Regions from separate parts of the Paenibacillus sp. FSL R5-0473 genome, predicted to be linked through region 2. Evidence: riboswitches for the same ligand, from Rfam matches in the RefSeq annotation. Region 2 holds a riboswitch; the other holds the start of a gene.
What was found. Region 2 has a riboswitch for ZMP and ZTP ahead of MKY28_RS17665 (DJ-1/PfpI family protein). Riboswitches for the same ligand answer to the same signal wherever they lie in the genome.
Positions count from the first base shown of each region.

Region 1: linked by a shared signal. The riboswitch ahead of MKY28_RS28855 (TIGR01440 family protein) and the one ahead of MKY28_RS17665 (DJ-1/PfpI family protein) in region 2 are both predicted to bind ZMP and ZTP.

Region 1 is NZ_JBBORL010000001.1:6,580,943-6,592,815, reverse strand. It holds gene atpG (ATP synthase F1 subunit gamma) at 1-292, opposite strand, end outside; gene atpA (F0F1 ATP synthase subunit alpha) at 502-2,016, opposite strand; gene MKY28_RS28900 (F0F1 ATP synthase subunit delta) at 2,033-2,581, opposite strand; gene atpF (F0F1 ATP synthase subunit B) at 2,578-3,066, opposite strand; gene atpE (F0F1 ATP synthase subunit C) at 3,180-3,404, opposite strand; gene atpB (F0F1 ATP synthase subunit A) at 3,483-4,301, opposite strand; gene MKY28_RS28880 (ATP synthase subunit I) at 4,347-4,724, opposite strand; gene MKY28_RS28875 (AtpZ/AtpI family protein) at 4,717-4,971, opposite strand; gene wecB (non-hydrolyzing UDP-N-acetylglucosamine 2-epimerase) at 5,157-6,314, opposite strand; gene upp (uracil phosphoribosyltransferase) at 6,353-6,982, opposite strand; gene glyA (serine hydroxymethyltransferase) at 7,408-8,655, opposite strand; gene MKY28_RS28855 (TIGR01440 family protein) at 8,873-9,466, opposite strand; ZMP/ZTP riboswitch at 9,608-9,689, opposite strand; gene MKY28_RS28850 (low molecular weight protein arginine phosphatase) at 9,786-10,358, opposite strand; gene MKY28_RS28845 (manganese efflux pump MntP) at 10,417-10,977, opposite strand; gene MKY28_RS28840 (L-threonylcarbamoyladenylate synthase) at 11,153-11,873, opposite strand, start outside.
Region 2 is NZ_JBBORL010000001.1:4,050,333-4,062,205, reverse strand. It holds gene MKY28_RS17695 (class I SAM-dependent methyltransferase) at 1-42, shown strand, start outside; gene MKY28_RS17690 (hypothetical protein) at 49-210, shown strand; gene MKY28_RS17685 (hypothetical protein) at 308-847, shown strand; gene MKY28_RS17680 (GNAT family N-acetyltransferase) at 856-1,395, shown strand; gene MKY28_RS17675 (YfiT family bacillithiol transferase) at 1,443-1,967, shown strand; gene MKY28_RS17670 (GNAT family N-acetyltransferase) at 2,003-2,518, shown strand; ZMP/ZTP riboswitch at 2,569-2,650, shown strand; gene MKY28_RS17665 (DJ-1/PfpI family protein) at 2,711-3,319, shown strand; gene MKY28_RS17660 (GNAT family N-acetyltransferase) at 3,324-3,797, shown strand; gene MKY28_RS17655 (VOC family protein) at 3,973-4,356, shown strand; gene MKY28_RS17650 (class I SAM-dependent methyltransferase) at 4,547-5,293, shown strand; gene MKY28_RS17645 (SDR family NAD(P)-dependent oxidoreductase) at 5,343-6,107, shown strand; gene MKY28_RS17640 (response regulator transcription factor) at 6,302-6,991, shown strand; gene MKY28_RS17635 (sensor histidine kinase) at 6,988-7,992, shown strand; gene MKY28_RS17630 (ABC transporter ATP-binding protein) at 8,109-8,864, shown strand; gene MKY28_RS17625 (ABC transporter permease) at 8,861-10,786, shown strand; gene MKY28_RS17620 (ClbS/DfsB family four-helix bundle protein) at 10,961-11,530, shown strand; gene pgsA (CDP-diacylglycerol--glycerol-3-phosphate 3-phosphatidyltransferase) at 11,530-11,873, shown strand, end outside.

The DNA.
Region 1 (11,873 bases), 2.5 Mb from region 2:
GCAAAACGTTCGCATTGTATCCACCTGCAAGACCACGGTCCGATGTAATGATCAGGTAAGCTGTCTTTTTGACCGGACGGCTCTCCAGCATCGGATGCTGTATACCTTGCGTGCTTGATGCAATACTAGCTACAACTTCTTTCAGCTTCTCCGAATAAGGACGGGCTGCTTCCGCTTTTTCCTGCGCTTTACGCAGTTTTGCAGCAGCTACCATCTCCATTGCTTTGGTGATCTGCTTGGTGCTTTGTACGCTTTTAATTTGCCGCTTAATTTCGCGCATGCCTTTTGCCATGATTTCACCACCTTAAAGTTTTGACAAAGTCAAAACTACATCGTAAGCACAACCCTACTTTGACGGGGTCAAAGTTACTTCGTAAGCATCACCACTAGTTTTGACAAAGTCAAAACTACATCGTAAGCATCATCTTTTTTGACAGAGTCAAAGTATTACATGCAGACATGCGGAATCGGTTAGACAACTCCGCACCTGCAGTCATTTATTTAGACAGAGACAGCAAAGCTCTTTCTGAACTTCTCAATTGCACCTTTCAGTGCATTTTCGTTGTCTGCAGTCAATTCTTTAGTATCACGGATGGATGCAAGAATTTCCGGATGACTGCTCTCCATGAAGGCAAGGAACTCACCTTCGAAACGAGTCACATCACCTGTAGGAATTTCATCCAGGAATCCTTTAACGGCTGTGTACAAGCTGACCACCTGTTGTTCTACGGCCAGAGGCTGGTTTACACCTTGCTTCAGGATTTCCATCATACGTGCACCACGATTCAGGCGAGCCTGAGTCGCTTTGTCCAGATCGGAACCAAACTGGGAGAACGCTTGAAGCTCACGATATTGAGCGAGGTCGAGACGCAGGGAACCTGCAACCTTTTTCATCGCTTTGATCTGAGCAGAACCACCGACACGAGATACGGAAATACCTACGTTGATTGCCGGGCGTTGTCCAGCATTGAACAAGTCAGCTTCCAGGAAGATTTGTCCGTCCGTGATGGAGATTACGTTCGTTGGAATGTATGCTGATACGTCGGAGGCTTGTGTTTCAATGAACGGCAGTGCGGTTAAAGAACCACCACCCAGTTCATCATTCAGCTTCGCAGCACGCTCCAGCAAACGGGAGTGCAGGTAGAAGACGTCACCCGGATAAGCCTCACGGCCCGGTGGACGACGAAGCAACAAGGAAAGCTCACGATATGCAGAGGCTTGTTTGGTCAAGTCATCATAGATAACCAGAACGTGCTCGCCTTTGTACATGAAGTACTCACCCATCGAACATCCGGAATACGGTGCGATGTACAAGAGTGGTGATGGATCGGAAGCTGCTGCAGTTACAACGATTGTGTACTCCATTGCGCCTTTACGACGAAGAGTTTCCACAACTTGAGCAACCGTAGACTGTTTCTGACCAATAGCCACATAGATACACTTCATGCCGCTACCTTTTTGGTTCAGGATCGCATCAATCGCGATGGATGTTTTACCTGTTTGACGGTCACCGATGATCAACTCACGTTGTCCACGACCGATTGGAACCATTGCATCAATGGCTTTGATCCCTGTTTGCATCGGCTCATGAACCGATTTACGATCCATTACGCCTGGTGCTTTACCTTCAACCGGACGGAATTCCGTTGTAGCGATTGGCCCTTTGCCATCTACAGGAATACCGAGCGGGTTCACAACGCGTCCAATCAATGCTTCGCCTACAGGCACTTGCATGATTTGACCAGTACGTTTCACTTGGTCACCTTCACGAATATCGTAGTAAGGTCCCAGGATAACGACACCGACATTGCTTTCTTCGACGTTCATGGCGAGTCCCATAACACCGCTTGGGAATTCAACCAACTCGTTGGACATGACGTTCTCAAGTCCGTAAACACGAGCGATACCATCACCAACCTCGATAACCGTTCCAACTTCGACTACATCGATATCGGTCTTGTATTGTTCGATTTGGCTCTTAATTAATGTACTGATTTCTTCTGGTTTGATACTCAAGTGTCCTCACCCCAATCTACTGTACTCGTCTGTTAAAAGACTGCTCAAGACGTTCGAGCTTGCCAGCCAAGCTGCCGTCATAGATCGTATCGCCAATGGCGACTTTCAATCCGCCCAGCAGAGTCGGATCAACAATGTTCTCGATACGAATCTTTTTATTCACACGGCCACCGAATTGACGGGCTACCGCTTCTTTTTCTTCATCATTCAACGCATAAGTGGAGTAGACACGTGCATCAGCGATGCCCAGCGACTCACCTTGGATCTTCCGATAATCATTCAACAAGTCTCCCAGCAATTCAACGCGTCCGCGTTCAATTAACAACAAGACTGTACGAAGGACAGGTTCGGATACCTTACCATCAAGACTTGAGTGAAGCACGTTCTGCTTGACTTCATCAGAGATATTAGGAGATACGATAAATTTCTCGATATCTGCATCTCCGGTCAATGCACTGACTACCGCAACCAGTTCCTGTTCAACCTCAAGTACCTGCTGTTGCTGAAGAGCAACTTCGAACAATGCTTTCGCATAACGCTTGGCAACAATCGTATCGCGGCTCATTGTCGGCCTCCTACCTCATTGAGGTATTGGTTCACAAGCTCTTCTTGTGCAGGACCGTTCTCAACTTCTTTTTTGATCAACTTGGATGCAATCTGAACGGAAGCTGTACCCAGTTCGCTGCGAAGTGCTGCGACTGCTTTGTTCTTCTCGCTCTCGATTTCGCGTACTGCATCGTCTTTCAGACGATTAGCTTCAGCTTTTGCATCAGCCAAAATCGATTCAGCTTGTTTGCCACCTGTTTGTTTGGACTGTTCAATGATGTCGTAAGCATCTTGACGTGCTTGTTCAAGAGCTTGTTTTTGTTCCTCCACATAGGCAATGGCCTGTTCCCGAGTCTGTGCAGCCTCATTCATCTGCGTCATCACGAGTTCACGACGTTTTTCCATAATGGAGAACAAAGGCCCGAAGGCATAACGGCTAAGCAGCCAATATAAAATTGCAAATGCAACAATCGCAAGAAGCGTATTTTCCCATATGAAACTCAATCTGTTCACTCCTTCCTGGAGGTATCCTTGAAACGTCATCCGTTAGAACGGACATTACCTAAAAAGAAGGCGCGGATGGCTATGGCCTTCCCCGCCAAACCTTTAAAATTTGATTAAGCCATACCGTAGAACATGAACGCGAGTACCACACCGATGATCGGCAATACCTCGATCAAACCTACACCGATAAACATTGTTGTTTGAAGAGTGGATTTTGCTTCCGGTTGACGGGCAATACCTTCCACCGTTTTGCTGATTACCATACCGTTACCAATACCTGCGCCAAACGCGCCCAGTCCTGCAACAATTGCTGCTGCGATTAATGCCATTGCTCCCATTTGTATATCCTCCTTAAAATGATAAATCGAATTTTTTATTGTTCAGCCTGGTGAAGAAATCTTCGTAGGGCTTGAAACTTAATGCTCGTCATGCGTCTCGATGCTCTGTGAAATGTACACCATCATCAAGATAACAAACACAAATGCCTGGATCGCGCCGATAAAGATACTAAAGCCTTGCCACACCATAAGTAGCGGAATCGCTGCAATAGCACCAAACACTTTGAATGTGGTCAGTTTCAGGATCGTTGCGATCAGTACCTCACCCGCGAAGATATTCGCGAATAGACGCATACCGTGTGTCAACAGCTTGGATGCCGTCTCAATCAAGTTGATTGGCAAGAACAAGGCGAATGGCTTGAAGTAATGCTGGAGATATCCTTTTGTGTTACGGAACAATCCAAGTCCATGAGATACAAGGAACGCTACGAGAGCAAGTCCCATCGTTACAGACAAGTCGGCTGTTGGTGATTTCCACCAGGCCAGTTCAACATGTGGGTGGGCTTCAGGGTCCTTGGCATGCGCTTTATCAAACGCCTCCACCGCTGTAACAATCGGCTTACCGAATACCTGTGCCTGATTAACATCTGTTACCTCAGATACAGCCACGAGCGGAAGGCCGAGCATGTTCCCTACAAAAATGAACATAATCATGGAAAGAGCGAGAGAGATAAAATGTTTACCTTTCTTCATATCCATTGTACTGGAAATCAGATTGCGGACGAATTCTACTGCCCACTCCATAAAATTTTGCAGCTTGCCGGGATTTTCAACGGATAATCTCCGTGTTGCCAGTACAGCAAAAATAAAAACAATTGCACCTGTAACTACCAGCATCAACAGAACCGATAGATCCAGTCGAAATCCGCCAAGCATAATAATTGGAGCTTCATGCATATTTTTCTCACCCCTTTCTCGACTTGAAAGCTGCAGCCCTTAACATCATTCTGCTCTGCGGGAATAGACAATCCCTATAATCAATAAGGAATATTGTGCAATGACGAGACCGCCTGCAACCGCATATGTATTGAAGTACTGCGGAAAGCGCATCGATATGAATATACCGAGCACAGCGAATGCCGCTCTTGTCAAAAATCCCAAGTTGACACGCTTCAAGTTACCTTCTGCCGCATCATCAGACATTTTCCTTACTTTGTAGCCCAGGTAAAATGCATTGATCCAGCTAACTCCTGTACCCAGGGCCAGTCCCAAAGCAATTGTCTCCACACGTGGCATAAAGGCCGCTGCGAGAAAACAAATCATAAGAAAGTACATGACGAAAACAGTCATCGATCTGCGGTATCTGGTTAGTTCACTCATCACTTTCCCCCATGATTTTTTTCGCGATAAAGTAGATACTTACACCGCCTGCCGCAAGAAAAAAGAGAACGCTTACGGCGATCCATATTCCGTTACCTCCGATGGTCTTGTCCAACCAGGAGCCAGCGTAATATCCGGCAACAGCGAGAATGGCAATCTCGATCCCAAAAACTGTCACGAGTCCCATTGCTTTCCATACATTATCGTCATGGTTACGGGATGAATTTGGTTTGTTCGAATCGGCCATTTTCCACGCCACCCTTGCAATCCCAGTTAATTTTACTGAATGATGAGAGCCTTTGTCAATTGAATGATTTTAGCGTTTTAAAGGGGGAAACGACGGGAATACAGACCCTCAAAGCCCATAAACCCGCGTAAACCGTACAGTTTAACTGTATGCTTGCCCTTTATAAATCCGTCAGAAAAAATGTATTATTTTTTGAATTTTCTGTGAAATGATTCCGGACGCTCACTATTTACACCGAAATGATGCAAAATCGCATTGACAATTCTTTCCGAAGCATGTCCATCACCGTATGGATTGGCAGCCTGGCTCATGCTTGCATACAGGGTTTTGTCCGTAAGCAGAGCTTTGGTCCGTTCATACACACGTTCCTCTTCGGTACCTACCAATTCCAGCGTTCCGGCTTCAATACCTTCCGGGCGTTCTGTTGTATCGCGCAATACGAGCACAGGCACACCAAACGAAGGTGCTTCTTCCTGCAAACCGCCTGAATCGGTCAAAATCAAGTGAGTGTGCGGGTAAAAGTTATGCAAATCCACCACGTCTAGTGGATCAATTAATTGAATACGGGGATGATTCCCCAAAATCGCGTGAGCCGGCTCCTTCACAGCAGGACTTGGATGCACCGGGTACACGATGGCAATATCTTCGAATTCGTCGGCAATCCGTTTGACGGCCTGGAAAATGTTGCGGTGAGGCTCGCCTTGAGATTCACGGCGATGAGCTGTCATCAGCACAAGGCGTTTGCCTTGGGCCCAATCAAGTACCGGGTGTGTGTAGTCCTCCCGTACAGTATATTGAAACACATCTGTTACCGTGTTGCCTGTGACGTACGTACTAGACTCCGATTTATTTTCTTTGGCAAGATTGGAAGAAGACCAATCCGTAGGCGCAAAGTGTAGATCAGCCAGTACTCCCGTCAGCTGACGGTTCATCTCTTCCGGATATGGAGACAGCTTGTTCCACGTCCGCAGCCCCGCTTCCACATGTCCTACCTGAATCTGTTGCAAGAATGCTGCATAGCTCGCTACAAAGGTAGTTAATGTATCCCCGTGAACCAGTACAATATCCGGCTTAGCTTCGGCTAACACTGGCTCCAGACCGCCAAGCACACGAATTGTGATTTCATTCAATGTCTGACGGTCCTTCATCACATCCAGATCATAATCGGGATGAATGTCGAAAACTTCAAGTACCTGATCCAACATCTGGCGATGCTGCGCAGTTACGCAAACAATAGATTCAATAGACTCAGGGTGTTTCTGCAATTCCAAAATAAGCGGAGCCATCTTGATGGCTTCCGGACGCACCCCGAAGATCGTCATGACTTTAATTTTGTTGGACATTCGAGCAAAGCCCCTTTTCTACTCCGCATGCAATATGCTTATTTAGTGCCGTATAGACGGTCTCCTGCATCTCCAAGCCCTGGAACGATATAACCATGATCATCCAGACGGTCGTCCAATGCTGCTACATAGATGTCCACATCGGGGTGTGCATCCTGCACAGCTTTTACGCCTTCCGGTGCTGCAACCAGGTTCATCATTTTGATTTGGGTACAGCCACGTTTTTTGAGCACGTCAATAGCTGCAATTGCCGAACCACCCGTTGCCAGCATCGGATCAATTACAATCAATTGACGCTCTGTTACGTCTGTAGGCAGTTTGGTGTAGTATTCTACCGGTTGCAGTGTTTCCGGGTCACGGAAAAGACCAACATGTCCAACTTTTGCCGCCGGCAACAATTTCACAACGCCATCCAGCATTCCGAGTCCTGCGCGCAGAATCGGCACCAGTCCGAGCATACGTCCAGAGATGACTTTACCTTGTGTTGCAGCTACAGGTGTCTGTACATCAATCGTTTCCAGTTCAACATCTCTTGTAATCTCATAAGCCATCAACGTTGCTACTTCATCCACCAATTCACGAAAATCTTTCGTATTCGTACGCATGTCGCGTATAAACGTCAGTTTGTGTTGAATCAAAGGGTGATCACATATTACTAATTTTCCCATCTAATTTGTCCCTCCGGTAAGTTCTTCATGTTCAGCATTTCCAAATATACCTAGCCGCCATTCATGGGCTCGATAAATCCTGTATATTATATCATCACCAACAACGAATTACACCATCAAAGGGCACCCAATCATTACAGATTACCGAATCCTATAAAAAACAGGACCGGAAAATGATCCATCCGGTCCTGTTTTGCTCTTGCTGTTATGTCATTGAGTATGTTCAAAAACGTGTAACCACTGATGATGCTCCGCAAACCGAATGACCTTCCGATCGCTGTTATCCCCTGATTTCTTTGATCCAATTATAATTGTTGAAATCTGGGGATAAAGGCGAGCGCTACGCTTCTTCAGGTTCTTTCGGTTTACTCCGTCCGAGTGTTTACATTGAAAAACTCAAATACAAACACCATGAGCAAAGTTTTTTAGTATTTAAGATCGGTATAGAGCGGGAATTGGTCTGTCAGTGCAGTCACTTCTGCACGGGCTTCATCCAGCTTCGCTGTATCTTTTGGATTTTTCAGCGTTTTAGCAATGATCTTACCAATAGCGACCATCGCTTCTTCGTTCATGCCACGGGAAGTTGCAGCAGGTGTACCAATTCGAATACCACTCGTTACAAACGGGCTTGTAGGGTCGAATGGAATGGCATTTTTGTTCACGGTAATACCGATGGAATCAAGCACATGCTCAGCTTCCTTACCTGTGATGTTCACACTGCGTGTGTCGATCAGCATCAAGTGGTTATCTGTACCACCAGATACGATGTTCAATCCTTCAGCGATCAGTGTTTCAGCCAGAACCTGTGCGTTTTTCACGACATTCTCAGCATACGTTTTGAACGATGGTTGCAAAGCTTCACCGAATGCTACCGCTTTGGAAGCGATCACGTGCATCAAAGGTCCACCTTGGGAACCTGGGAATACGGCTTTATCAATCGCTGCTGCCCACGCTTTGCGGCACAGAATCATACCACCACGAGGTCCACGCAGCGTTTTGTGTGTAGTTGTTGTTACGAAATGCGCATGTGGAACCGGGTTTGGATGCAAACCAGCAGCAACCAGTCCTGCGATGTGAGCCATGTCCACCATGAACAAAGCGCCTACATCATTGGCGATGGAAGCTAGCTTTTCAAAATCAATGGTACGCGGATATGCACTTGCACCTGCAACGATCAGACGAGGACGGTGTTTGAAAGCCGCTTTGCGTACTTCATCATAATCAATCAGGAATGTATCTTCCTGTACGCCGTATGCTACAAAGTTGTACAGCAAACCAGATGCGTTAACCGGGCTACCGTGTGTGAGGTGTCCACCATGGGCAAGGTTCATACCAAGTACAGTATCACCAGGTTTCAACGCTGCAAGATAAACTGCCATGTTCGCTTGTGCACCGGAGTGAGGTTGAACATTCACGTGTTCTGCTCCGAACAATTCTTTTGCACGATCACGCGCAATGTCTTCAACGATGTCCACATGCTCACAACCGCCATAGTAACGTTTACCTGGATATCCTTCAGCGTACTTGTTGGTCAGAACAGATCCCATTGCTTCGATTACTGCTTCACTTACGATGTTCTCGGATGCGATCAGTTCGATGTTGTTCTGTTGACGTTTCAGTTCAAGATTCATCGCTTCCAGTACTGCCGGGTCATTCTTGCGCAATTGTTCCATGATTAAATTCCTCCCAGGTATAAGTGAAGTTATAAAGTGAAACTAAAGTTTACACGAAAACGGCGAGTGCAACACCAATCTGAAGAAACGAAGTGGTCGCCTTTATCACCGGATTTCCCCTTTAAATAGGGAATTAAAAAATCTGGGGATAACAGCGATCGGAAGATGGTGATGCAATCAAAGTCAGAAGTGTAACCAATTAATCTCGCTTTATATGTTAGTCACAAAATGTCGAATCTGGTTGTTCTTCCATACGATACACCGCGCGTTCGCCGCCAATCAACTTCGGACGGGTCAACGCTGTGGTTACACGAGCATCTCCAACATAGCGAAGCGCTGTACGATAGGGTACGGCTACATGCCGGAGATGCATCCCAATCATCGTCTCCCCAATGTCCAGTCCCGCATGGGCCGGCACATGTTCAGCCAGGCATGGATCGGTCAGCGAACGATATGCTGCGGATGCCATTGAACCTCCGGCCTTGGGCACGGGTACTGCACCAACCTCGGTCAATCCAAGTCGAGTAAGCACAGAACGTTCCATTACCAGCGCACGGTTCAGATGCTCACAACATTGGAATACCGTGTCAAAACCGAACTCCTCCTGCACCTCGCGTATACCCGCAAGAAGCTGCTGCGCCACTTCAATGGCACCACTCGTACCAATCCGAGCGCCTGCGACTTCACTTGTGCTTGTACCGATCACAACGATCTGTCCAGGCCCAAGCTGTCCGGCAAGCGCCAGTTCATGCAGAATAGACGCGGTCTGTTCCTGCAATCCGGGTTGTTCCGAATCTAACTCTATAGTCATCCTATCATCGCCTCCCGATAAAATCATGCCCGCTGTCTCTTAGCTGTCCTTCGTATTCTTGCACGGCATCTCAGGTACTATTATAGCGAATAATCAGATGAAAGACGAAAAAAAGAGCAGTCTGCGGGTAACGCAGAATTGCTCTTTTGCCCAGGCGACCGGCCGTTTGTTCCGGTGCTCCATCGTGGTTATGCCCACTTCGTCGCCAGTTACACCGGATCCCTGTTTTCCCCTTCATCATAAAACAACCCGCGTCTAAAATCAACGGTTAATTTACATCACGTGTCCTATTTCTATAACCTGCCCCGCAGGATCAGAATTATCCCAGCTTATCCAAAAGCCGGTCCAATGCCGTCCGAATCTCAGCTGCAGCTATATTGTAATCATCACGACTTCCCCCAAACGGATCGGAGATGTCGAAACTTGGAATTCGTTGTCTAATCTCAATGGCTCGCTCACGCTCCGATGCCAGGATCTCTTGCCCAAGGGCACGTTTCATCTCAAGCGTTGCAAACAGGCTGTCCAACTCCTGAACATCACTTAATACCTGTTCATCATCCTCCACATATTCTTTCAATGTATAAGTTTTGTGGACTGAATCGGGAAAAACCTGCATGACATGTTGCTTATGACTCCGTGTTAACGTAAGAACCAGATCGGCCCAACCTACCAGGTTAGAGCTAAGCTGTGTGGAATGAGGTGGACCTTCAACGTTATGATCTCTCAAAACCGCTTCAGCATGTCGGGAAATCGGCATACCCGACGTTGCTGCCACCCCTGCGGAGCGAACCTCTACCTGAATGCCGCGCTCCGATGCCAGTTTTCGCAAAAGCCCCTCTGCCATGGGGCTGCGGCACGTATTTCCTGTACATACGAATAAAATATGTTTCATTGTGTTAGCCTCCCCATTTTACATATGATGCGAATGATATGATATCTCAAGTTTTATTCTAAAATATAAACAAAAGTCCAAACGCAAGCAAGATTGCGCCACCAATTGCTTCGCCGTAATCCCCGAGATTCTGGCTCACCCGACGGCCTAATAGCAGACCCATAACCGACATCACCCCGCCACACACACCGAAAGCAAGTACAGTTAAGATCAGATCACTGCTAAACATCCCTAAGGATACGCCAACGGAGAATGAATCCACACTTACGCTGAGGGAGAACAAAACAACGCCGAGCAGGGAACGGTGGTCCACCAGCTTTGTATCGCCTTCACGGAATGCATTCAGAATCATATGAGCACCCAGCAAAACAAGCAATCCACCTGCCGCATACGTCGTAATGTCACCGAGCAGGGAGCTGACGTATTTGCCCATATACATGCCGATGAGCGGCATGATGATATGAAATAGCGCCGTTACAATACTGATTCGCAATACATCCCGCAGCCGAATGCCCTTCATGCCAATTCCGATCCCGAGTGAGAACGCATCGAGGCCAAGCGCAATAGCCATGATCAAAATGGTTACCAACTGCCCTACATGGGCAGACACATCCCACATCCCCATACCCCCAAGTCACGTAAAGGTTCTTGTACACGATATGCGGACAAGGACCTAAACATGACCGATGAAAGGCAAACGGCGACGGATCTCTGGTCAGATGCTGGCTTTATAGAATCTTGATTTTGTTTTGGAAAAAGAGTGATTACTCTCCTGACTGTATGATCAGGAGAGGTTATAAGGGGCGCTGGTTGCCAACTTGTATGAGTTGGTTCCCCGCAGCCTTGAGCAGCCGATTCATGACGGCTGCTCCCAGCCCTTCGCGTGAGCAGGCTTCAGCCACAATATATGTGGCGCCTTGCTCATCGCAACTGCGCAGCGCGGCGTATAGCCGGCGCGCTGCTTCTTCCAGCTCGCTGGCGTCGCCCAGCGAGAACACGGCATCGGCGCGGTACTGCTCCGCGTGCTCGGCGAACGCCAGCACAGCGGTGCGCTCTCCGCGCTGCGCCGCCTCTGCGAGGGCGGCGCTGATCCAGGCCGCCACCGCTGCGGGCGGCCCCTCCACCACGCACAGCGCCCCTGCGGGTGCATAGTGCGTGTACTTCATGCCCGGCGAGCGCGGCGCCGGGCTACCCACGCCATCGGCCCCCTCCGCGAGTAGCGCGGGGTCCGTGGCGACACGGGCGGCAACGGCGGACAGTTGTTCCGCCGTAATGCCGCCAGGGCGCAGGATGGTGACGGTACCGTCGTCACCGACCTGCACAACCGTGGACTCGACACCTACCCCGGTGGGGCCGCCGTCCACAATGCCGCCGATGCGGCCATCCAGATCCTCGCGTACATGAGACGCGAGTGTCGGGCTTGGCCGCCCGGAGCGGTTGGCGCTTGGCGCAGCTACAGGGCATGCCGCCGCCGCGATCAACTGCAAGGCCACCGGATGGTCCGGCATGCGCACG
Region 2 (11,873 bases):
GTAAGAGAATGCAAGTATATTTGGCAGGCCATAAGGAGCTGAAGCGGATTGAACACAGAATTTTCAGAACAGAAATATGGTGAAATGGGTGTCAAAACCAGCTTCGAGCAGATGGCGAACGGGGAACAAAAATATAAAATGATAACAGAAGACGGCAGTTATTATTGTAGCGATACATACCATCAAGCATGGATTGAATACATCCAGTGATTGGACGGCATCCCCTGAGTTGGATAGGTTAACTCAATCTTTAACAGAGAAGGAGCTACTCCAGAAGTATGATTAATTAGACGGGAGGATCAGACAGATGCGTAAAAGTACAATATTTTGGATTACGGGAGTAACGATAATTCTCTTGGTGACTCTGCTCATATACAGCTATGTTATTCCAAGTGTGAGTGCCCAGGATGTTGTGATGGCAGGCACAATCAGGCAGATTGATACGGATGTAGTTGAGGTAGAGTTAGAGATAACGCGAAAAAGAGAAGACAAGGACCAGCATATGGTGTATCCCGTTGTCCCTGGATGGGAAGGGGTCACATTCGCTGAAGAACAAGATGATGCGTGGTACATGCCTTCGTCTGTTGGCAGCTCCTATCTTGATCAAGTCATTCTGGAAAAGTATCTGAAGGCGCAGGGGATGACCATGAAATCAGCTGATAATCTGATAGGATTTGCGATACCTGATGAGATAGGGAGCTACAAGTTGCGGTTAACGCTCAGATCTTTGGATGGAACGACTCAGCCTCTTGAGAATCCCGTGGTGTATTATGTTCACAACGAGCATTTGTTAGGGAAGGATCTGAGTTGGGTTACGAGTGAGAATCTGGAGATCAATAAGGAGTAATCAGAATGATGAATGTATATGAATCGAATGAAATCACTGTACGTTTCTTGGACACAGAAGATGAACAACATCTGGTGAAGTGGCTGTCAGACCCGGAAGTTCTTCAATACTATGAAGGGCGTGATCGGCCGCATGATCTGGAACAGGTGAGAGAGCATTTTTACAATCAGAAAGATGGTGCTACTCGTTGTATCGTTGAGTATGGAGGACATCCGATTGGATACATTCAGTTCTATGAGCTTGAGGAAGAAGAGCGAACGGAGTATGGTTATGGAGACACGGATGAGATCATCTATGGAACGGATCAGTTTATTGGTGAGGTAGAATACTGGAATAAAGGCATTGGTACACAGTTGATGCAATCCATGCTGGCTTATCTGATTAATGAAAAACAAGCCCGTAAAGTGGTTATGGACCCTCAATCCTGGAACTTAAGAGCGATATCCTGTTACGAGAAATGTGGTTTCCAAAAGATTAAGCTGTTGGAGAAACATGAGCAGCACGAAGGACAGATGCGAGACTGTTGGCTTATGGAATATGCCCTGTAGATCCTGTTTAAAGTTATTTGAATCATATAAACAAGGAGGAATAATGGATGGATGAAAGATATCCGATAGGACCATTTGTACACACGGGTGAAGTTACTTTGGCACAACGGGAGAAGTGGATTCAGGACATTGCTGAGTTGCCTGAACGCGCACGAGAAGCGGTAAAGGGATTGAGTGAAGAGCAATTAAGTCTACCGTATCGAGAAGGTGGATGGATGCTCAAACAGGTTATTCACCACATGGCAGACAGCCATATGAACAGTATGATTCGTTTCAAGTTGGCGCTGACAGAGGATACACCAACGATTCGGCCTTATTATGAAGAGCGCTGGGCTGAACTGAGTGATTCAAGAGACCTGGATGTCGAATTCTCGCTTCAGATTCTGGATGCCCTCCATCGTCGTTGGGTGTTTCTGTTAAACGCGCTGACAGATGCAGATTATGCCAAACAATTTTATCATCCTTCATCGGAAGAAACGACAAGACTGGATTACAATCTGGGCATGTATGCTTGGCACGGCAAACACCATGTTGCTCACATCACATCGCTTCGGGATAGACTGGGAATATAGTTAGAAAAAAATATCTTGTTGAGGAGAAATTATCAATGAGTGTACATATCAGACTATTAAATGAGAACGATCCTGTAATCATATCAAATGCGTTTCAGGAGCAGGGTTGGGGGAGATCCCCTGAGCAGTATCTTCATTACTTGGCTGAACAACAGAATGGGGAACGCGTAACCTTGGTAGCCGAGTTGAATGGAGAATTTGCCGGATACGTGAATGTATTGTGGAATTCCGGCTACCCGTCTTTCAGGGAACAAGGCATTCCCGAAATTAACGATTTTAATGTACTAATGAAGTTCCAGCGCCAAGGTATTGGTTCACGGTTGATGGACCGAGCAGAGGAAGTTATTCTGGAACGAACGGATGTAGCAGGCATTGGTGTAGGTGTGTTTGCCGATTATGGCAAAGCGCAAGTTCTATATGCCCATCGCGGGTACATACCAGACGGCCACGGTGTACACAAACATGATCATTACATTCAGCCGGGTGAAGAAACGATTATGGACGACGATGTTGTACTTTATCTTACGAAGAAGTTAAAAGCCACGCAATAATTTCATAATATATACAATATGAAAGATGTCATGTATATTAGTTGTAAATATCTGTTATGTGTGACTGGCGTAAACGTGGAGTGAACCACGAGGGAGCACATATATTATATGTCGTACGCCTGGGCAAAGTGTTTGATCTTTTGATCAAACACTTTATTTATTATTCAGGGAACGAAAGGACTGGTGGCGGCAATGAAAATGGCGTTTGTTTTATTTGATGGAATGACAAGCATGGATTTAGCTGGATTTTATGAAGCTGTGACTTGGCTAGCGATTCTGAAAGTAAAGGAAAACGTATCATGGACATTCTGCGCAGATAAGGAGGAAATTTCGGATGACCGTGGGCTGAAAATGAAATCCGATGCAGTATTACCTCATCTAGGGGATTTTGACCTAGTATTTTTTCCTGGTGGATTTTCAACTAGAACGCTTCGATTTGATGAGGATTTTATGCGATGGGTCCGAACAGCAGAAAATGTCACATATAAAATATCTATTTGTACCGGGGCTTTACTGTTGGGGGCAGCAGGTTTCCTGAATGGAAAAAGGGCTACTACCAACTCATCTGCTTATGATTTATTGAATCCTTATTGTGCAGAAGTAATCTCAGCGCGTGTAGTGCGTGATGGTAATACGGTAACGGGTGCGGGGGTTACGGCTTCCATTGACCTGGGACTATACTTGGTCGAAATGTTAACGTCTACGGAGATTGTCCTTCAAGTTCAACAAAAACTAGAGTATCCATATTATGAAGCTGGTAACTTAAAAGATGTCTACATGCACACTAAGGGTAGGGGATAAAAAGATGACTATTCGCCTTTTTCAAGCGATTGATCAGCCAGCGGTGCTGAAAATGATGACGGATCATGATTTTCAATTCCCTTCGTTTATACGCGATCAGTATCCTGCGCGCTGGGATTTATTTTTAAAAATGACGGATGAACGTATCAGTGCTTATTATGTCATGGTTGACGAAGCAGATGTTGTCATAGGTCATGCTGGTTATATCTTTCAGCCTACTGTTAACCGATATGAAATCGTTGGCGTTGTTACATGCAAATCACACCTTCGACAGGGAGTAGCACGTGGACTAATTACAAAAATATGTATAAAAATAGCTGAATTCGGCAGTGGTGATGTCATGCTTTACACACTTGATCATGAAGAAAATGAAGCAGCGCTCGTATTTTATGAACGAATGAATTTTCATAAAGAAGGTGTTGATATGAATTATTATACCTCGGGGTTTCATAGACTTTCACTTGTTAAAACATTATAAGGGAACTTCAAAAAACTAATTGTAGTGGAAGCATAAAAGTGTACTTCAGTTTAAGTTGCATGTACTTGCAAAGTAAGATGATAAAAAAGCTGTCCCGCATGTTATACTCTATTGGAATTTGAGGAATGATAAGCAGGATGTTGAGAGATTAGATGATCAGAGGAGTGATTGATCCATGTTTAGCAAAGTCGGCCAGATTATGTTGTATGTCAATAATCAAGATGAATCACTTGCTTTTTGGACGGAAGTTGCGGGGTTCCACATTGTGGATGAAGTAAACCTTGACGAGGGTATGAGATGGATTGAGATTGCGCCTACCCCAAATTCGCAGACGAGCATTATTCTTCATGACAAGGAGTTTGTGGAGCGGATGTCGGCGGGTGTAAATCTGGGCACACCTTCGTTAATGTTCTTCACCGAAAATCTGGATCAGTTATATGCCGACTTGGCTGGTAAACATGTAACGGTTGGAGAGATTGTCGAGATGCCAACGGGGCGTGTCTTCAACTTTGCTGATAACGAAGGGAATTACTTTGCAGTCTTGGAACGGGCGAAGTAAGTTACAACTTAAAACAGCACCATTACAAGCGATCGACATTCATGTCGGTCGTTTTTTTGTTGGAAAAGCTTCTGTTTTAGAGTAGAAAAGCACAAGAGAAATAGAGAACTACTGGGTAAAAATGTTATAATAGAGTGTGGCTGATTTAACGAAAATGCCGAGGAATGAATAGTCGAAAATGAAGGTTTGAATGGAGCAGTTAAGGAGGAATGTGGTTGTGGAAAAGACGATTAAAAGTGTACAGGATCTATATGATATGCTCGATGCGGATTTCAGATCTGCCAAGCAGTTTTGGGAACCTTTCTATGAGGATCGGAACAGACCAATCCCCTTTTTCCCAAACAAACCGGATGAGAATCTGTTAGCGCATGTGAACGCAGGTGTGTTAAGCGGCGGCAAGGCACTGGAACTGGGGTGTGGCCCGGGCAGAAATGCGTTGTATTTAACCCGCCAAGGATATCAGGTAGATGCTTATGATCTTTCGGAGACAGCTATTGCTTGGGCTAAAGAGAGGGCGGCAGAGGAGCAACTGGACGTGCATTTTGAATGTCGATCTGTGTTCGAATTGTCCCCAGAGCAAGAATATGATCTTGTCTACGACTCGGGTTGTCTGCACCATCTGTTGCCACATCAGCGCATTCCCTACATAGAGATGATCCACAATGCACTCCGGCCTGGAGGATACTTTGGAATGACTTGTTTTGCTCCTGGTTTTGGCGATATTGGTGGGCCTGAGATCGTTATGAATGATTGGCAGGTGTATCAAGAGAAGTCGATGCGCGGTGGTCTTGCGTTCACGGAGGAGAAGCTTCGCTACATGCTGGAAGATGGCTTTGAATGTGTGGAGTTCCGTGCAATGAAGTCGCTGGAGCAACATGAACCGTATTTTGGTGTACCTTTTCTCTGGGTCACGTTGTGGAGAAAGAAAAACTCGTAAGAATAGTGAAATAAACATGCATTGAAAATAGAGGAGGAGTGGTATCAGAATGGAAACAGAAACAGGAAAAAGACACTTTATCATTACAGGCACATCCAAAGGGATCGGTTTACAACTTGCAGAGTTATTATTGGCTAAGGGGGATTACGTTTACGGTATTTCACGTGGCGGTTCGGATCTGTTGGAATCAAGCGAGGAATGGAGCGGGCGTTACCGCCATGTTCAGTATGATCTTGCCGACCTGAATGGGATCGATGATTTGATTACACGCATATTGGACCAAATACCTTCTCAGGAAGCTGAATTCATTGGACTCATTAATAATGCAGCGATGCTAGAGCCTCTAAAACCTATAGATCAATGCAGTGCGGCAGAGATAAGTCAGAGTCTTAACATCAGTCTTGCAGCACCAATGATATTGAGTTCATCTTTTATTCAACAAACAAATCACCTGTCCGCCAGACGTAAAATTGTTAATCTCTCATCGGGTTCGGGAAGTTATCCCGCGCCTTCAATGGCAGTGTACTGTACATCCAAGGCAGGTATGAACATGTTCACCCAATGCGTATCTTTGGAGCAAACGGGCCAACAGAACCCTGTTGAGATTATTGCTTTTGATCCGGGGATGGTCGATACGGAATTGCAGGCTGTTGCACGAGGCAAAAGTGCAGAGGAGTTCGCTCTTGCAGGTATGTTCAATCAAGTATATGAAGCAGGACAATTAAGATCGCCACGAGACGTAGCGATGCAGTTGATCGAGCGGATGGACGAAAATAGTGATTCAAGCCATGTTATACACACTATTGAGAGCTAATATGATATACGATACTTCTTTCAGCTCGTTTTCTTACGAAGTATGGATACCTTTTGATATAAGCCTAACTTCCCTGTACACTGGAATCAGCGATCGGAAGAACGATTCGTAACGGTAAAGGTGATCCTGCAACAACGGAGTCTAATTACCTTATTCAACCTCAACCTTAGAAGATCAGAAACGTGGTGAATCTCTTGTTTAAAATTATGCTCATTGAAGACGACGAATCGTTATTCAGTGAAATCAAGGAACGTTTGTCCCAATGGTCGTATGATGTGTATGGTGTGCAGGATTTTGGAAAGGTATTGCAGGAGTACAGCGTAATTCAGCCGCAACTGGTCATTATTGATATTCAGTTACCCCAATATGACGGGTTCCATTGGTGCCGGATCATTCGTTCGCACTCCAATGTGCCGATTATCTTTTTGTCCTCACGGGATCATCCTGCGGATATGGTTATGTCCATGCATTTGGGGGCAGACGATTTTATCCAGAAGCCTTTTCATTTCGATGTATTGATTGCCAAGATCCAAGCGACTTTGCGGAGGGTGTATAACTATAATACAGAGCATATTGAACTTCGAACCTGGCGTGGTGCCACTATTGAGTATGTGAAAAATACACTGACCTGCGGGGATGAATCTGTCCTGTTAACGAAAAATGAGATGTTTATCCTTAAAGTGCTGGTGGAGCACAAAAATCAGATTGTTACCCGTGAGGACCTCATACGGAGCTTGTGGGATCATGAGCATTTCGTGAGTGACAATACGCTGACGGTTAACGTTAATCGGTTACGGAAGAAACTTGAACCCATCGGCTTGGAGCGTTACATTGAAACCAAAGTAGGTCAGGGGTACATGGCAACGGAAGAGGCAGAAGCATGATCGGAAAGTACATACGAGAAAGGGCTAGTTGGTTATGGCTACTGGTAAGCATGCAACTTATTATTTTATTGGTGGCCTACCTGGACTCGTCCATTCCATTCCAATCTGTGGTGTATATCGTAGGACTGAATGTAGTGGTATGCCTTGTTTTTATCTGGGCGAGATACCTGAAAGAGACCCGTTTCTATAAAAAATTGAGCATCTGGGATCATACCTATGATCTGGGAGAACTTGATATCGCCGAAAGTCCTTATGAGCAGCTTGTACATGAGGCCGTCAGTTCCCAGACACAGCGGTATCGTAAGGAGTCGTCACATCATTTTATCGCTCTGGAACAGGAGAAGGACGAGATGTTGTCCTGGATTCATGAGGTGAAGACCCCACTGACAGCGTTGCAACTGATGATCGAGCGCTTGCCAGATGACAAGTTACAGAGCCAAATGACATATGAATGGTTACGAATTCATCAGTTGCTGGATCAGCAGCTTCACCAGAAGCGTATTCCGTTTATGCATAATGATCTGTTCATCGAAGAGACGGAACTTGAACCGGTATTGAATAGCGAGATACGAGCACTGAAATCGTGGTGCATCTCCAAAGGCATTGGCTTTGATGTGTCTTTAATGGTATCGCGCGTGCTCACAGACAGCAAATGGTTAGGCTTCATCCTCCGGCAGTTGTTGAGCAATGCGGTGAAATATAGCGATTCATCGGACATCCTCATTGAAAGTCGGGAACAGGATGGACACATTATACTCATGATTCAGGATCACGGGCGAGGGATTGAGACTCAAGATCTGCCGCGTATATTTGATAAAGGTTTTACGTCTACCCGAGGCAGAATGGATGGAGCGGCTACCGGGATGGGGCTGTATCTGGTTCGTCAGGTGGTCCAGACGCTTCATGTGAACATTCATGTAGAATCTTCTCTTGGCGAGGGCACAACCGTCACACTTACTTTTCCGCGAAAAAACGACATGGTGCATCTTGCAGGCGTGTGACAACAATGTCACATGCTTTTTGGTTTTGTTCGGTGAATCACACGATAACACTGCACATCCCGATTATGATATAGACACGAGCATTTTGCAGAAGATCTAAGAGGAGTGAGCGGGATATGTGGATACTGGAAGCCAAAAAAATTCATAAAGTCTATGGTAATAAATTAAATAAACAGGAAGTGCTGAAGGGAATAGATCTTGGGGTAAGCAAGGGAGAGTTTGTTGGTATTATGGGGCCTTCGGGTTCGGGTAAAACAACGCTGCTTAATGTACTTTCCTCCATCGATCGGGTGAGCCAGGGCACGATTGATATTGAGGGCAAGGAATTCACCGGAATGAAGGAGAAACAGCTGGCTGAGTTCCGCAAACATCATTTGGGCTTTATTTTTCAGGAATATAATCTGCTGGATACCCTTACGGTGAAGGAAAATGTATTATTACCGCTCTCGATTACGAGCATTCCAAAGCAGGAGGCACACCAGAAGTTTGAACAGATCGCACGTGAACTGGGAATCTATGAGTTGAAAGACAAGTATCCATCTGAGATTTCAGGGGGTCAGAAGCAGCGGACTTCGGCAGCACGAGCATTTGTCCACGAGCCGAGTATCATTTTTGCGGATGAGCCGACAGGAGCGCTGGATTCCAAGTCCGCTTCGGATCTGCTCGGCAAGTTAAGTGATATGAACAGCACACGAAAAGCGACTATTATTATGGTTACCCATGATCCGGTTGCCGCAAGTTATTGCAGCAGAGTGATCTTTATTCGAGATGGTCAGATCTACACCCAGTTGAATAAAGGAGACGAGTCACGGCAATCGTTCTTCAACGATATTATCAAAACCCAGGGCGTATTGGGTGGTGTGCAGCAATGAGCTTGAATTATATTATCTTCCGCAATCTCAGAAAAAATCTGAAGAATTATTATCTCTATGTATTTGCGCTTGTGTTCAGTGTGGCCTTGTATTTTTCCTTTGTGACGTTACAGTATGATCCTTCCATGGATGAGGTGGCTGCTTCAACAAAAGGTGCGGCGGCTATAGGCGCATCTTCGGTATTATTAATCTTTATTGTCGGCATTTTTCTGTTATATGCCAATACAATTTTTATTAAGCGACGCAGCAAAGAGATTGGATTATTTCAATTGATCGGACTGACAAAAGGCAGGATTTTTGGCATTTTAAGTGCGGAGAATAGTATTCTTTATTTTGGCTCCATGGCTATTGGTGTGTTAATTGGGTTTCTTGCGTCCAAGCTGGTATTGATGATATTGTTCAAAATTCTCGGTGTGGATGCGATTACGAAACTGTACTTCTCTCCGATGGCACTGATGCAAACGGTGATTGTTTTTACGATCATGTATCTGCTCATCATGCTGATGAACTACACTTTTATCAAGAGACAGAGCATTCTCTCACTCTTTCGGGTGTCGGCCACTTCGGAGCAGCAGGTGCAGAAGATGTCTGTCGGACAGATGATTGTTGGCGTCTTGGGCATTGCTCTGATTGTGTATGGATACTTCATGTCTGCACGGCTGTTCAGCGGTGAGGCAATGGATATGCAGCAGTTGATGTATACGATGATCCTGATTCTTTTCTCGGTCATACTGGGGACATACCTGTTCTATAAGGGTTCGGTAAGTTTTATCTTTAATCTGATTCGCAAAAGTAAAAACGGATACCTATCCATTTATGAGGTGTTGTCTTTATCTTCAATCATGTTCCGCATGAAGTCCAATGCATTGCTGCTTACAATTATTACAACCGTATCGGCGCTTGCTATTGGCATGCTGTCACTCAGTTACATTTCGTATTATTCCGCAGAGGCTCAGGCGAAAGAAAGCTTGCCGGAGGATTTCTCTTTTGCTCAGGTTGATGTGAAAAATCGCTTTGTAACGGATTTGGAACACAAACAGATTCCATATGAAGAGAAGCATAGACAGCCCATTTATATTGAAATTGATGCTCATAAAGTGATGGATGAGTCCATGACGGAAAAGTACCTGTTCAGTAGTGTGTTGAGTGACAAGATGGTAGATAACATTGATCTGCAACCAGGCGAAGCGGTCTTCATGGGATACGGAAAAGCCATTCAGCAGTTGATTTCCATTCAGGAGACAGGTCCAATTGTCTTGCATGGATTGAAGCGAACGCTAGACCAACAACTGATCGGAACCACCCAAAAGGGGGTTCTTCCTGGATACTATTCTGGGGGCACGCCTGTAGCAGTAGTAGATGAAACGGTATACCAGCAGTTGCGGCAGGATCTCGATCCCGAGTTGCAAAAATCCGAGTGGGCGGATTACTATGGTGTACGTATTCTGAATGAGGGGCAGGCTGAAGAGGCATATGCCGTATATAAGGAGCTACAGTTGGAAGCACCGAGCTTCTCTCAGATTGAGTTCAGAAATAACCAACGTAATAATATGGGCTTAATTATGTTCATTGTTGGTTTCCTTGGTTTGACGTTCTTGATTACATCGGGATGTATCCTGTACTTTAAACAAATGAACGAGAGTGAAGAGGAGAAGGGGAATTATACCATTCTGCGAAAACTCGGATTTACGCAAGGCAATCTGTTGCGTGGAATTCAGATCAAGCAGTTGTTTAACTTTGGTATTCCGCTTATGGTGGGGTTGAGTCATAGTTACTTTGCCGTGAAATCAGGTTGGTTTTTCTTTGGTACGGAGCTGGCGACACCTACGGTCATTGTCATGATAGTCTATACATTGTTATATTCGATCTTTGGTCTGTTGTCTGTGTGGTACTATAAACGGGTGATTAAGGAAGCTTTGTAGAATTGGGATCACGAGTATGCTGATATAGCAAAATAGGTTGAGTAAAGGGCAGTTGTATTGTTTACAGACTGCCCTTTTTTCTTGCAGAAATAAATATAGCTTTATGAAAAAAAGGATGATTATGGAATTGAGTCGAAATGATGATAGAGTCCATGCTTCTGATCATGTATAACGGTGAAACGAGAGGAGTGGAGTAGCTTGCCTGGAGTTCTATCTGCCTCGAAGAAAGAGTTAAGTGAGACGATTCGACGCACCTATGAATTGTTTGAGGGTGAATTCAATGACATCCATAACAGCGACAAAGATAAGTGGGTTGAAGGTGTAGATAAGACGCCTGCCCAGATGATCGCGTACCAGTTAGGATGGATGAACCTGGTGATGGATTGGGAGCGAAATGAACAGTTGGGACATGAATGTCATATGCCGGCCCCAGGATATAAATGGAACCAACTAGGGTCATTAAATGAATCATTTTACGAAAAGTATTCAGGGTGTACGCTGGAGGAGCTGCGCTCTTTGTTTCGGGAGATAGAACAACAATGGCAGAACTGGATTGACTCGCTGAGCGAAGAGGAATTATTTGTACAAGGGATAAGACAGTGGACGGGGACCAAGCCCGGATGGGCTATGGTGAAGTGGATCCAGATTAATTCGGTAGCCCCTTTTAAATCTTTTCGGACCCGAATTCGTAAATGGAAAAAAGGTCAATTAGCCAACATGGATGAGGGGAGAATGGGTGTCTAATGAATCTGGCAAATAAAATCACGTTGGCTAGAATCGCGTTGATTCCATTGTTTATGATCTGTTTTCTCAATCAGCAAAGCGTGATGATTGCACTAATTATATTTGCAGTAGCGGCAGGTACGGATAAATTAGATGGATATGTGGCGAGAAAATATAATCAGATCACGAATCTGGGAAAGTTGCTTGATCCACTGGCGGATAAACTGTTGATTGCGGTAGCGCTGATCATGATGGTTCAGGAGAATATGATCAGTTCATGGATTGCTGTAATCATTATAGGACGTGAAATTGTCATTACTGCATTGCGAATGGTAGCGACAGAACAGGGCATTGCTCTTGCAGC